2 regions of the Streptomyces sp. NPDC026377 genome follow, and region 1 is predicted to be linked to the other one. Evidence: riboswitches for the same ligand, from Rfam matches in the RefSeq annotation. Region 1 holds a riboswitch; the other holds the start of a gene.
The links. A riboswitch is a leader RNA that binds a small molecule or an ion and turns the genes downstream of it on or off. The one in region 1 is predicted to bind glycine.

Region 1 (7,021 bases):
GGACTTGATCCGCTCCACCTCGTCGTCGGCGCTCTCCACGTCGACCGTGCGCGGCGAGTTGCCCTCCAGGCCCAGCAGGACCGCCTTGGGGGTGCCGTGGCCGTGGCCGGTGGCGCCCAGCGAGCCGTACAGCTCGGCCCGTATCGAGGCGGTGTGGGCCAGCAGGCCCTCGTTCTTCAGGCGGCGCGCGAACATCCGGGCCGCGCGCATCGGGCCGACCGTGTGGGAGCTGGACGGGCCGATGCCGATCGAGAACAGGTCGAAGACCGAGATGGCCACGGAAAAACTCCTTGGTGAGGTAGACGCCGTTGTCTGCCGGGTGGTGCAGAACGAGCAGGTGGAACGGGCGGTGCAAGGGTTCGGGGCACCGCACTCACTGTCCAGTGTGCGCGATGCCCCGAAGGTTCGTACGAACAAAAGGGTACGAAACTACTTCAGGCCGGGATACAGGGGGTGCTTGGCGGCCAGGGCGGAGACCCGGGCGGCGAGGGCGTCCTTGTCGAAGTCCGGCTTCAGGGTCTCGGCGATGATGTCGGCGACCTCACGGAAGTCGTCCGCGCCGAAACCGCGGGTGGCCAGCGCCGGCGTGCCGATCCGCAGGCCCGAGGTGACCATCGGGGGCCGCGGGTCGTTCGGGACGGCGTTGCGGTTGACCGTGATGCCGACCTCGTGGAGGCGGTCCTCGGCCTGCTGGCCGTCGAGCTCGGAGTCGCGCAGGTCCACCAGGACCAGGTGCACGTCCGTGCCGCCGGACAGGACCGAGACGCCGTGCGCGGTGACGTCGTCCTGGACCAGGCGCTCGGCGAGGATCCGGGCGCCGTCCAGGGTGCGCTGCTGGCGCTCCTTGAACTCCGCCGAGGCCGCGACCTTGAACGAGACCGCCTTGGCGGCGATCACGTGCTCCAGGGGGCCGCCCTGGAAGCCGGGGAAGACCGCGGAGTTCAGCTTCTTCGCGAAGTCCTTGTTCCGGGCCAGGATGATGCCGCCGCGCGGACCGCCGAGCGTCTTGTGCGTGGTGGAGGTGACCACGTCCGCGAACGGCACCGGGTTCGGGTGCAGCCCGGCCGCGACCAGACCCGCGAAGTGCGCCATGTCGACCCACAGCAGGGCCCCGACCTCGTCCGCGATGCGGCGGAACTCGGCGAAGTCCAGCTGGCGCGGGTACGCGGACCAGCCCGCGATGATCACCTTGGGGCGGTGCTCCTTGGCCAGGCGCTCGACCTCGGCCATGTCCACCAGACCGGCCTCGTCAACGTGGTACGGGACCACGTTGAACTGCTTGCCGGAGAAGTTCAGGCGCATGCCGTGGGTGAGGTGGCCGCCGTGCGCCAGGTCCAGGCCGAGGATCGTGTCGCCGGGCTGGGCGATCGCGAACAGGGCGGCCTGGTTGGCGGAGGCGCCGGAGTGCGGCTGGACGTTGGCGTACTCCGCGCCGAACAGGTCCTTGACCCGGTCGATCGCGATCTGCTCGGTCACGTCCACGTGCTCGCAGCCGCCGTAGTAGCGGCGCCCCGGGTAGCCCTCGGCGTACTTGTTGGTGAGGACCGTGCCCTGGGCCTCCATGACCGCGACCGGAGCGAAGTTCTCCGAGGCGATCATTTCGAGGGTGGACTGCTGACGGTGGAGCTCGGCGTCGACGGCGGCGGCGACGTCCGGGTCCAGCTCGTGGAGGGGGGTGTTCAGAAGCGACATCGGAAGATCAGTCCTTACGCCGGAAGGTCAGCTGCCTGCGAACGCGGTGTACTCGTCGGCGGAGAGCAGGTCGTCCGGCTCGCCCTCGACGCGCACCTTGAACAGCCAGCCGCCCTCGAACGGGGCGGAGTTGACCAGCGACGGGTCGTCGACGACCTCCTGGTTGGCCTCGACCACCTCGCCCGTCACCGGGGAGTACAGGTCGCTGACCGACTTGGTCGACTCCAGCTCACCGCAGGTCTCGCCCGCGGTCACCGTGTCACCGACCGCCGGGAGCTGGACGAACACCACGTCACCGAGCGCGTTGGCCGCGTGCTCCGTGATGCCGACCGTCGAGACGCCGCCCTCGGCGTCCGACAGCCACTCGTGCTCCTTGCTGTAGCGCAGCTGCTGGGGGTTGCTCATGAGCTGAATTCTCCTGTACGAGGGGGAGTGGTGGTGAACGGAAAAGTCATGCGGGGCGTGTGCGAGGGGTCACTTCTGGCGCTTGTAGAACGGCAGCGCCACGACCTCGTACGGCTCATGCGTACCGCGAATGTCCACGCCGACACCGGAGGTGCCCGGTGCGGCGTGCTCGGCGTCCACGTACGCCATGGCGATCGGCTTGCCCAGCGTCGGGGACGGGGCGCCCGAGGTCACCTCGCCCACGACCTCCCCGTTCGCGACCACGGAGAACCCGGCGCGCGGCACCCGGCGGCCCTGTGCCACCAGGCCGACCAGCTTGCGCGGCGCCTTGGCGGCGGCGCGCTCGGCGGCGGCCTCCAGGGCCGCGCGCCCCACGAAGTCGCCCTCCTTCTCGAACTTCACGACCCGGCCGAGCCCCGCGTCGAACGGGGTGAGCCCGGTGGTCAGCTCGTGCCCGTACAGCGGCATGCCCGCCTCCAGGCGCAGGGTGTCGCGGCAGGACAGACCGCACGGCACCAGGCCCGCGGCCTTGCCCGCCTCGGTCAGCGCCTGCCACAGCTTCTCGGCGTCGGCCGGGGCCACGAAGAGCTCGAAGCCGTCCTCGCCGGTGTAACCCGTACGGGCGATCAGCGCCGGGACGCCGGCCACGGTGCCGGGCAGGCCCGCGTAGTACTTCAGGCCGTCCAGGTCGGCGTCGGTGAGCGACTGGACGATGCCCGGGGACTCGGGGCCCTGGACGGCGAGCAGCGCGTAGGCGTCGCGGTCGTCGCGGACCTCGGCGTCGAAACCGGCCGCGCGCTCGGTGATCGCGTCCAGGACGACCTGGGCGTTGCCCGCGTTGGCGACGACCATGTACTCGCTCTCGCCGAGGCGGTAGACGATCAGGTCGTCGACGATGCCGCCGTCCTCCTGGCAGATCATCGTGTAGCGGGCGCGGCCCACGCCGATGGTGGCGATGTTGCCGACGAGCGCGTGGTCCAGGGCCTTGACGGCCTCCGGGCCGGTGACGGTGATCTCGCCCATGTGGGAGAGGTCGAAGAGACCGGCCCTGGTGCGGACGGCGTTGTGCTCGTCGCGCTCGCTGCCGTAGCGCAGCGGCATGTCCCAGCCGGCGAAGTCGGTCATGGTCGCGCCCAGCGAACGGTGCGTCGCGTCAAGGGCGGTGAGACGGGGGTTGCTCATGAGGGTGTGGCTCCCAGGGCATGACGGCGAGGACGATCCTCCCCATCTGTCATCGGAACCTGAGAGGTTCGCCGGGAGACCCGGCTTGCACCTTGGGTGGAGCCGCGCCGTCCGGGAACGCGCGACCCGCTTTTCAGATCTGCCTCATCCACGCGGTACGGGGCCTGAGAGATTCAAGGGAGGGACTTGCTCCTTCGGCGCCCCGCGATCCGCCCGGCCCTTTCGGGCCGTGGGGAACTGCCGGGGACTCTCCCGCGTGGATTCAAGCGGCCGGTATGCAGTTGGCGGGCACATCATTGCACGGGTCCGCGGAACGGCACATCACTCAGCTCTCATTACCATCTCTTTACGTACATTGGGGAAGGGTCGCACGACCCGGCAAGGGGGGACCGATGACGGTGCACAGGCACACGGCGGCGAAGGCCCGCTCGGCGGTGCCCGCGCAGCGCGCCACGGCGCCCGGTGCGGCGCCCGTGGTGCGGGACCTGCGCGGGCGCGCCGGACGTGCCCCGCGCACGCTTCGGTTCGCGGCGGGCGACGTGGTGGTGGTCTCCGGGCTGCCGGGCAGCGGCAAGACGACCCTGCTGCGGCAGGCGGCGCCCGGTCTCGGCATCGACTCCCAGGACACCCGCAGGGCCTGGGAGGCCCGGCTGCCCGGGGTGCCGTACGCGCTGTACCGCCCGGTGGCCCGCGTCGCCCACTTCCTGCGGATGCACCGGGCCCTGCGGGCGGGCGAGGGCCTGGTCGTGCACGACTGCGGCACCCACGCCTGGGTGCGCTGGTCGTTGGCGCGGCGGGCGGCCCGGCGGGGGCGCGCCCTCCATCTGGTGCTGCTCGACGTCTCGCCCGAGGTGGCGCTCGCGGGCCAGGCCGCGCGCGGCCGCAGGGTCTCCGCGTACGCCTTCGCCCGCCACTGCCGGGCGGTGCCGCGCCTGATCGCGGCGGTCGCGGCGGGCCGCCTCCCCAGGGGGGTCGCGTCGGCGGTCCTGCTGGACCGGGAGGCGGCGAGGACGGTGGACCGCATCGCTTTCGGCGAGCCCCCCGGCCGGGGCTAGAGTTTCCGCGCGGGGACGGTTTCCGCGCGGGGCACGCGCGAGCGGCCCCGTACGGCCCGCAGTCACCCGCAGATGAAGGACGGCATATGAACTTCCCGCACCCGCTCCCGCAGGGCGGCGGCGGCTGGCCGGGCAACGAGCTGGAGGAGGCCCTGGCGGCGGCGCTGGGCAACCCCACGGCGGGCCCCCGCCTGATAGAGGTGATGGGCCGCAACCCCGTCTGGGTGCCGCTCCCCAACGGCGGCGGCCAGGACAGCCGGGACCTCGATCTGCCCACCATGGAGATCGACGGCGCGCCGTACGTCCCGGTCTACAGCTCCGAGCAGCAGTTCCTCCAGTGCGTCGGCCCGCACATGTCGTTCGCGATCGCGCCGGCCGTGGAGTTCGCCCGGGGTCTGCCGCCGCAGCTGGGCATCGCGCTGAACCCCGAGGGCGCGGTCGGCGTACCGCTGCCGCCGCCCGCCGTGGCCGAGCTGTGCCGGACCGGGCGCACCGCCCTGGACGGCCCCGCCACCGGCGCCCGGGTGCGGCTCTTCGAGCCCGACTGGCAGGAGGACCCGGTGGACTTCCTGGCCGCCGCCTCCGCCGAGTTCGAAGCCATCGGCGTGGTGCGCACCGCCCGCCGCGCGCTCGCCTCCATCGAAGGGGACGAGCCCACGCTCTTCATCGGGGTGGAGTTCTCCACCTGGGACGGGGCCGGGCGCAACGCCCCCATGGAGGCGCTCGGCCGGGCGCTGGGCCGCGTCCCGGTGGGCTGGCCGGTGAACCTGGTGCTGCTCGACGTCGCCCAGGACCCGGTGGGGGACTGGATGCGGGACCGGGTGCGCCCCTTCTACACGCGCCCCGCCCTCTAGTCCGCCCACGCGCGGGCCGCCGCGCCGCCCTCCCGCATAAGCTGGTTCCATAATCCGTAGAACCCCCACGGCCGCCCGCCTGTGCACCGGCGCCGCGGGGGACCGAAGAGGGGCGGGACCCAGGGTGAGTGCGTCAGGCACCGCGGCGGCCGGGCAGGTCGAGCACATGCTGCGCCAGGTGGCCCCCGGGCGCTACGACGCGTACGAGGCGCTGCTGCACGCCCTCGCCGATCCCTCCTCCGGCCGGCTGTGGATGCTGCTGTGGCACGGCGGCCCCGGCGCCCCCGACGCGCAGTACGGGAACATGGAGATCGACGGGGTGGCGTACGCACCCTGTGTGACCTCCGCCCAGGAGCTCTCCGCCAGTGGCTGGAACCGGGCCCACGAGGTGGTCACCGGCCGGGACATCGCGCGCGCCCTCTACCCCGACCGGTACGGGATCTGGCTCAACCCGCACGCCCCCGGCGGCGGGGTCGGCATCCCGTGGCCCGACCTGCGCCGGATCGCCACGGGCCTGGACCGGATGCCCGCGGGCCCGCTGCGGATCACCGAACCGGCCGTGGAGATCCCGCAGTTCTACGCCCTGCTCACGCAGCACGCGCACCGCACCCCGGCCGTGCGGGCGCTGCGCCGCGCCTGGGTGCAGCCCGCGCTCGGCACCCCCTACCTCGCCATCGGCCTCGACCTCTACGACACCGGGCCGCACTCCGTCGACGCGGTGCGCGCGATGATGCAGCAGTCGGTCGCCGCCGTCCCCGAGGGCCTGCCGGTCTCCACGGTCGCCCTCTCCGACGAGTACGACCCGGTCGGGATGTGGCTGCGCGCCAAGGGGCGGCCCTTCTACGACCGCGAGGCGCACGCCGCCCCGGCGGCCCCGGCGAGCGGCTACGGCTATCCGCCGGCCGCCCCGCGCGCCTACTGACCGCGCCCCCGCAAGTCGCACAAGCCGCACACGCCCCACCCGTACCCAACCGCCGGCCCTGTCCCGGTTGTCACCGACTGGTCCACCCAATTCGCCAGTTCATCAGGGCAGTTGGGCGACATGACCGATCTGGTCGGTTAGTGCCTGACTGGTCCGCTCAGACGATCACGACGTCCGCATAACGGAAGTCATCTGACCGCATCACGTTTAGGCAACCATTCACCGTCAGGTCTGGCGGGTGATCGCGAACGCGTTGAAGACTCCCGGCTAACAAGGGCCGGTTGGCCCGTCGCAGATCACCGCACCACCTGATGGAACAAGCCGCCACAGCGGCTGGTACGGGCCGGCCAACCGCCGGCCGGGAGGGGTCAGAGGCACTGTGACCGCACCGCTCGAGACCACCGGATCGGCTGCCGAGGTGCCGCCGGAGGCAGTACTCACGGGGGCCAAGCAGAGCCAGATCGAGGGCCGTTCACTCGGACAGATCGCCTGGACGCGCTTCAAGCGCGACAAACTCGCGGTCGCCGGTGGCGTCGTCGTCGTCCTGCTCGTCCTGCTCGCCGTTCTCTCCAAGCCCATCCAGTGGGCGTTCGGGCTCGACCCGAACGAGTTCCACCAGGATCTGATCGACCCGGCTCTGCTGGCACCCAAGGGAGCCTGGGGCGGGATGAGCTGGGAGCACCCGCTGGGGGTCGACCCGCAGTACGGGCGCGACATCCTGTCCCGCATCATCGAGGGCTCCTGGGTGTCGCTGCTCGTCGCGGGCGGCGCCACGCTGCTCTCGGTCGTCATCGGCGTGATCATGGGCGTCACGGCAGGGTTCTACGGCGGCTGGGCGGACACCCTGATCAGCCGCGCGATGGACGTCTTCCTGGCGTTCCCGCTGCTGCTCTTCGCCATCTCGATCTCCG
Region 2 (7,021 bases), on a different contig from region 1:
GATCTCGATCTCCGGTCTGGAGGCCTACGACTCCGAGGTGACGGGCCAGACGGCGCTGCCGTCGCTGTCGCCGGAGGCGCAGGCCGCGGTGGACGCGCTGCCGCTGGGCTCCGCCCTCCTGGTGGTGCGCCGCGGGCCCAACTCGGGCAGCCGCTTCCTGCTGGACAGCGAGCTGACCACGGCGGGCCGGCATCCGCAGAGCGACATCTTCCTGGACGACGTGACCGTCTCGCGCCGCCATGTGGAGTTCCGTCGCAACCCGGACGGCCGTTTCACCGTCTCGGACGTCGGCAGCCTCAACGGCACGTATGTGAACCGGGAGCGGATCGACTCGATCGACCTGTCCAACGGCGACGAGGTGCAGATCGGGAAGTACCGGCTGGTGTTCTACGCGAGCCAGCACGGCGTCTGACCCTCTCCCAGACTCCGTCCGGGGGGACCCGCAAGGGGGAAGACCCATCAGGGAAGGCCCATGCTGCACACACCGACGGGCGGTGCCGGAAACGGCACCGCCACCGCGGGCGACCGGCTGATGAGCATCGGTACGGTGCTGAACCAGCTGCGCGAGGAGTTCCCCGAAGTCACCATTTCCAAGATCCGCTTCCTGGAGTCCGAGGGGCTCGTGGAACCCCGGCGCACGCCGTCGGGGTACCGCAAGTTCAGCCCCGAGGACGTCGAGCGGCTCGCCCAGGTCCTGCGGATGCAGCGGGACCACTATCTTCCGCTGAAGGTCATCCGCGAGCATCTGGACGCGCTCGGCCGGGGTGAGCAGCCGGCGCTGCCCACCGCGGGCGGAGCGCGCGATCTGGCGGACGGCGGGGGCGAGGGCGACCCCGAGCGCCCCACGGCGTCCCGTGTGGGGCGTACGGAGCTTCTGGTGGCCGCTGAGGTCACCGAGGCGGAGCTGACCGAGTGGGAGTCCTACGGGCTGATCTCGTCCGGTCCTGAGGGCGGCTACGACGCGGAGTCGGTGAACGTGGCACGTCTTGTGGCGGACCTGGGCCGATTCGGTCTCGAACCGCGTCATCTTCGCGCCATGAAGGCCGCCGCCGACCGCGAGGCCGGACTGGTCGAACAGGTGGTCGCACCCCTGCGTCTGCACCGCAACCCGCAGACCAGGGCGCATGCGGAGGCCACCGTCAGGGAGCTCGCGGCGCTCACCGTGCGGCTCCACGCGGCCATGGTCCAGACCGCTCTCGGGGTCCGGCTGCACTGACCTCGGGGGTCCCCGACTACCCAAACCGGCCGGGCACGTCCTAGGGTTGCTGTGTGAACGAGCTCGACGTCGTGGGTGTCCGGGTGGAAATGCCCTCCAACCAACCGATCGTGCTCCTGCGTGAAGTGGGAGGCGATCGGTACCTCCCGATCTGGATCGGTCCAGGGGAGGCGACCGCGATCGCCTTCGCCCAGCAGGGGATGGCTCCGGCGCGGCCGCTGACGCACGACCTTTTCAAGGACGTGCTGGAAGCCGTGGGTCAGGAGCTCACCGAGGTCCGCATCACGGACCTGCGCGAAGGTGTCTTCTACGCGGAGCTGGTCTTCGCCAGCGGGGTCGAGGTGAGCGCGCGGCCATCGGACGCCATAGCGCTCGCCCTGCGCACCGGCACGCCGATCTACGGCAGTGACGGGGTGCTCGACGACGCGGGGATCGCCATCCCGGACGAGCAGGAGGACGAGGTGGAGAAGTTCCGCGAGTTCCTCGACCAGATCTCGCCCGAGGACTTCGGCACCAACAGCCAGTGAGCCGCGCGCCCGGAGCCCCGTGAAACCCGGCGGCTCCAGGGCATTCGAGTAGCCTTTCCCGGAAGAGGGGTACGCGAAACCACTCTCAGGGTGATTATCACTCGGCGTGCCGAGTGTGGCGATCGTTGACGCACCCCGAGTGACTGCCTACCGTCGTGAGGGCAGTTCAAGGACGGAGGGTCGGCGTGAGAAGCAGCGGCGGCGACAGTACGGCAGGGGAGGCCCCCGGACGTCCGGGGGAGAGCGGGCCGTATCCGCTTGCGAGCTCTCTGCCGGGTACGAGTGGTGGCCACCCCCTTCACGACAGCGAGGACGATGCCGACACCGTCGGATACCGGGGGCCGACGGCGTGCGCGGCGGCGGGGATCACCTACCGGCAGCTCGACTACTGGGCGCGTACCGGCCTGGTCGAGCCCAGTGTGCGTCCGGCGTACGGATCGGGCACCCAGCGGCTGTACAGCTTCAGGGACGTCGTGGTCCTCAAGATCGTCAAGCGATTCCTGGACACCGGGGTCGCCCTCCAGAACATCCGCACCGCGGTACAGCACCTGCGGGAGCGCGGCTTTCGTGATCTGGAGCGGATGACGCTGATGAGCGACGGGGCGACCGTGTACGAGTGCTCCTCGCCCGACGAGGTCGTCACCTTGCTCCAAGGCGGCCAGGGGGTCTTCGGCATCGCGGTCGGCGTGGTGTGGCGCGATGTGGAGACCGCGCTGTCCCAGCTGCACGGCGAGCGGGTCGACACCGGCGAGACGCTGGTCGGGAACAACCCGGCCGACGAGCTGGCCCGGCGCCGCAACCGCGCGGTCTGAGGGGCGGCCGGGCCCGGGAGGGCCGATTGTCAGTGGTGTGAGGCAGCATCGGTGGTGTGAGAGCCGCGCCGACCATCCTGCATCTGGACATGGATGCCTTCTTCGCCGCCGCAGAGCAGGCGTCGAAGCCCAGCCTGCGCGGAAAACCCGTGATCGTGGGCGGCCTGGGGCCGCGCGGTGTGGTGGCCACCGCGTCGTACGAGGCACGGCGCTTCGGCGCGCGCTCCGCGATGCCGATGGCGCAGGCGAGACGGCTCTGTCCCAACGGCGCGTATCTGGTCCCGCGCTTCACGTTCTACCGCTCGATCAGCGAGCAGGTGATGGAGCTGCTGGGGCGGTTGTCGCCCCTGGTGGAGCCGCTGAGCCTCGACGAGGCCTTTGTGGACCTGGAGGCCGGGGGAGTGGCGCGGGACGCCCAGTCGGCCCGTGAGGCCGGTCAGCGGCTGCGTGCGGACATCCTGGCGGTGACGGGTCTGACGGGGTCGGTGGGGCTGGCGGGGTCCAAGATGCTCGCGAAGATCGCCTCGGAGGAGGCGAAGCCGAACGGGCTGATGCTCATCGAGCCCGGCACCGAGCGGGAGCTGCTCGCCCCGATGCCGGTCAGGACGCTGCCGGGCGTGGGGCCCGCCACGGGTGAGCATCTGCGCAGGGCGGGGATGACGACGGTGGCGGATCTGGCCGAGGCGGGGGAGGACGAGCTCGTCCGGTTGCTGGGCAAGGCGCACGGGGCCTCGCTGCACCGGATGGCGCTCGGGCTGGACGACCGGCCGGTGGTGGCCGAGCGGGACACCAAGTCGGTGTCGGTGGAGGACACCTTCGACGTGGACCTGCACGACCGGGTGCGGGTGATGACCGAGGTGGGACGGCTCGCGGACCGCTGTGTGCAGCGCCTGCGGGCGTCCGGGCACTCCGGCCGCACGATCGTCCTGAAGGTCCGCAGATACGACTTCTCCACCCTGACCCGGTCGGAGACGCTGCGCGGGCCCACGGACGACCTCGCCGTGGTGCGCGAGGCGGCCGGCCGGCTGCTCGACTCCGTCGACACCACGGGCGGCGTGCGTCTGCTGGGTGTCGGGGTCAGCGGCCTCGCCGACTTCACCCAGGAGGACCTCTTCGCCCAGGCGGCGGGCGAGCGCGCGGCCGGCGGGCAGGACCCGGCCGAGCCGGCGCCCGACGGGACCGAGGCGGAGGCGGTGGCCCCCGAGCAGCCCGAGACGGTGGACCCGGCCGAGCGGCGCTGGCTGGCAGGGCACGATGTGCACCACCGCGTTTTCGGCCCCGGCTGGGTGCAGGGCAGCGGAGTGGGCCGGGTGACCGTCCGGTTCGAGACGCCCACTTCCCCCGTGCCCGGCCGGGTGCGGACGTTCCGGGTGGACGACCCCGACCTGGAGCCATCCGAGCCGCTGCCGCTGGTGGACCCGGCAGGGCACGGGGCGGGCGGGCGGACGGGTGAAGGGGCCGGGCAGGAGCAGACGGGTGACGGCGGACCGGGAGAGCCCGGCGGTGCGCTGGGTCAGGCGTCGTCCTCCTCGCCCGCGAGCCGTCCGAAGTCCCGGTCGGTGCCGGGCAGCGGATCGGGGGCGGCGATGTCCAGACCGTAGTGGTGGTAGAGCTGGAGCTCCTGTTCGGGGGAGAGGTGGCGGCCGACGCCGAAGTCGGGAGCGTCCTTGATCAGCGCCCGGTCGTAGGGGATGTGCAGCGCCTCGTCGACGAGGGCGCTGGGCTCCAGGGGGACGAAGGCGTCCCGGCTGAACAGGCCGGTGCGTACGGCGGCCCACTCGGGGACTCCGGTGGCGTCGTCGAGGTAGACCTCGTCCACCGTGCCGATCTTGTTGCCGTTACGGTCGAACGCCTTGCGGCCGATCAGGCTGCGCGGATCGATATCGGTCTGCACGGTCCCTCCAACAGGTCGCAACTGCTCGTAACACTACGAAAGTGCACAACCGGGGTGTCGGCCACTCGAAGGATCAGGGCCGGGACGCGCTGGTAGGCTGGCGATGGCTGCTGACCCCGTGCGGGAGAGTCCTCCGGAAAGATGTCCGGAGGCGCCGAAGGAGCAAATCCTCCCCGGAATCTCTCAGGCCCACGTACCGCGCGGACGAGGTCACTCTGGAAAGCAGGACGGGGGACGTACGGGCGAAGGCCCGAGCGCGCACCCCTTCCTCACCGACGGTGAAAGCCGGGACGCCCCCACGCGCCCCGGTGAAGCTCTCAGGTTGAGATGACAGAGGGGGAGGCCGTCCGGGCACCCGCGCCGCGGTGCCCCTCGCAGGTCGTGCAGACCAGGAGGCCTCCGTAATGACCGCCAACCGCATGCCGCTCACCGAGCTCGAGCGTGGCATCCCCTTCGAGCAGCGTCACATCGGGCCCGACGCCGAGGCCCAGGCGAAGATGCTCGCGCAGGTCGGCTACGGCTCGCTCGACGAGCTGACCGCCGCGGCGGTGCCGGACGTGATCAAGAGCGCCGAGGCGCTGGGTCTGCCCGGCGCCCGCACCGAGGCCGAGGTCCTGGCCGAGCTGCGCTCCCTCGCCGACCGCAACAAGGTCCTGGCGCCGATGATCGGCCTGGGCTACTACGGCACGTTCACCCCGCCGGTGATCCTGCGCAACGTCATGGAGAACCCGGCCTGGTACACGGCGTACACGCCGTACCAGCCGGAGATCTCGCAGGGCCGACTGGAGGCGCTGCTCAACTTCCAGACCGTCGTCGCCGACCTCACCGGACTGCCCACCTCCGGCGCCTCGCTGCTCGACGAGGGCACCGCGGCCGCCGAGGCGCTCGCGCTCTCCCGCCGCGTCGGCAAGGTCAAGGGCGGGGTCTTCCTCGTCGACGCCGACACCCTGCCGCAGACGGTGGCCGTCATAGAGACGCGTGCCGAGCCGACGGGGGTCGAGGTCGTCGTCGCCGACCTGAGCCGCGGCATCCCGGCCGAGGTGGCCGAGCGCGGTGTGTTCGGCGTACTGCTCCAGTACCCGGGCGCCTCCGGCGAGGTCCGCGACCTCAAGCCGGTCATCGACGAGGCCCACGAGCTGGGCGCGATCGTCACCGTCGCCGCCGACCTGCTCGCCCTGACCCTGCTGACCTCGCCCGGCGAGCTCGGCGCGGACATCGCCGTCGGCACCACCCAGCGCTTCGGCGTCCCCATGGGCTTCGGCGGCCCGCACGCCGGCTACATGGCGGTCCAGGAGAAGTTCGCCCGCAGCCTGCCCGGTCGTCTGGTCGGCGTGTCCGTCGACGCGGACGGCAACAAGGCGTACCGCCTAGCGCTGCAGACTCGCGAGCAGCACATCCGCCGCGAGAAGGCCACCAGCAACATCTGCACCGCGCAGGTCCTGCTCGCCGTCATGGCGGGCATGTACGCGGTCTACCACGGCCCGGACGGCCTGCGGCAGATCGCCCGCCGCACCCACCGGTACGCGGTGATCCTCGCCGAGGGCCTGCGCGCCGCCGGTGTGGAGGTCGTGCACGGCTCGTACTTCGACACGCTGACCGTCCGGGTCCCCGGCAAGGCCGCCGAGGCCGTCGCCGCCGCCCGGGACGGCGCGGTCAACCTGCACCTGGTCGACGCCGACACCGTCTCGATCGCCTGCGACGAGACCACCGACCGCGAGCGCGTCGCCGCCGTCTGGGCCGCCTTCGGCGCCGAGGGCGACATCGAGGCGCTGGACGCCTCGGCCCCCGACACGTTGCCGGGCGCGCTGCTGCGCACCGACGAGTTCCTCACCCACCCGGTCTTCCACCAGCACCGCTCCGAGACCGCGATGCTGCGCTACCTGCGCAAGCTCGCCGACCGTGACTACGCGCTGGACCGCGGCATGATCCCGCTCGGCTCCTGCACCATGAAGCTGAACGCGACCACCGAGATGGAGCCGGTCACCTGGCCCGAGTTCGGGCAGATCCACCCCTTCGCGCCGGTCGAGCAGGCCGGGGGCTACCTCACGCTCATCCATGAGCTGGAGGAGCGCCTCGCCGAGGTCACCGGGTACGACGCGGTGTCCATCCAGCCCAACGCCGGTTCGCAGGGCGAGCTCGCGGGTCTGCTCGCGGTCCGCGCCTACCACCGCGCCAACGGCGACGACCAGCGCACGGTCTGTCTGATCCCGTCCTCCGCCCACGGCACCAACGCGGCCAGCGCCGTGATGGCCGGGATGAAGGTGGTCGTGGTGAAGACCGCCGACGACGGCGAGGTCGACATCGCGGACCTGCGCGCCAAGATCGAGCAGTACCGCGACGAGCTGTCGGTGCTGATGATCACCTACCCGTCCACGCACGGGGTGTTCGAGGAGCACGTCGCGGACATCTGCGGCGAGGTGCACGACGCGGGCGGCCAGGTCTATGTGGACGGCGCCAACCTCAACGCGCTGGTGGGCCTCGCCAAGCCGGGCAAGTTCGGCGGCGACGTCTCGCATCTGAACCTGCACAAGACGTTCTGCATCCCGCACGGCGGCGGCGGCCCCGGTGTGGG

Region 2: it holds a riboswitch for glycine, as region 1 does, so the genes downstream of both, gcvP (aminomethyl-transferring glycine dehydrogenase) here and gcvT (glycine cleavage system aminomethyltransferase GcvT) in region 1, are expected to answer to the same signal.

The regions. Positions count from the first base shown of each region.
Region 1 covers NZ_JBVHPV010000002.1:29,180-36,200, reverse strand. Annotated here, with positions in the region: gene ACZ4MU_RS04315 (L-serine ammonia-lyase) at 1-279, opposite strand, end outside; gene glyA (serine hydroxymethyltransferase) at 430-1,692, opposite strand; gene gcvH (glycine cleavage system protein GcvH) at 1,720-2,097, opposite strand; gene gcvT (glycine cleavage system aminomethyltransferase GcvT) at 2,167-3,279, opposite strand; glycine riboswitch at 3,423-3,544, opposite strand; gene ACZ4MU_RS04295 (AAA family ATPase) at 3,672-4,334, shown strand; gene ACZ4MU_RS04290 (enhanced serine sensitivity protein SseB) at 4,421-5,188, shown strand; gene ACZ4MU_RS04285 (enhanced serine sensitivity protein SseB C-terminal domain-containing protein) at 5,313-6,110, shown strand; gene ACZ4MU_RS04280 (ABC transporter permease) at 6,490-7,021, shown strand, end outside.
Region 2 covers NZ_JBVHPV010000007.1:6,319-13,339, forward strand. Annotated here, with positions in the region: gene ACZ4MU_RS16420 (FHA domain-containing protein) at 1-412, shown strand, start outside; gene ftsR (transcriptional regulator FtsR) at 473-1,216, shown strand; gene ACZ4MU_RS16430 (bifunctional nuclease family protein) at 1,270-1,743, shown strand; gene ACZ4MU_RS16435 (MerR family transcriptional regulator) at 1,929-2,555, shown strand; gene ACZ4MU_RS16440 (DNA polymerase IV) at 2,612-4,156, shown strand; gene ACZ4MU_RS16445 (PRC-barrel domain-containing protein) at 4,069-4,449, opposite strand; glycine riboswitch at 4,561-4,658, shown strand; glycine riboswitch at 4,659-4,793, shown strand; gene gcvP (aminomethyl-transferring glycine dehydrogenase) at 4,854-7,021, shown strand, end outside.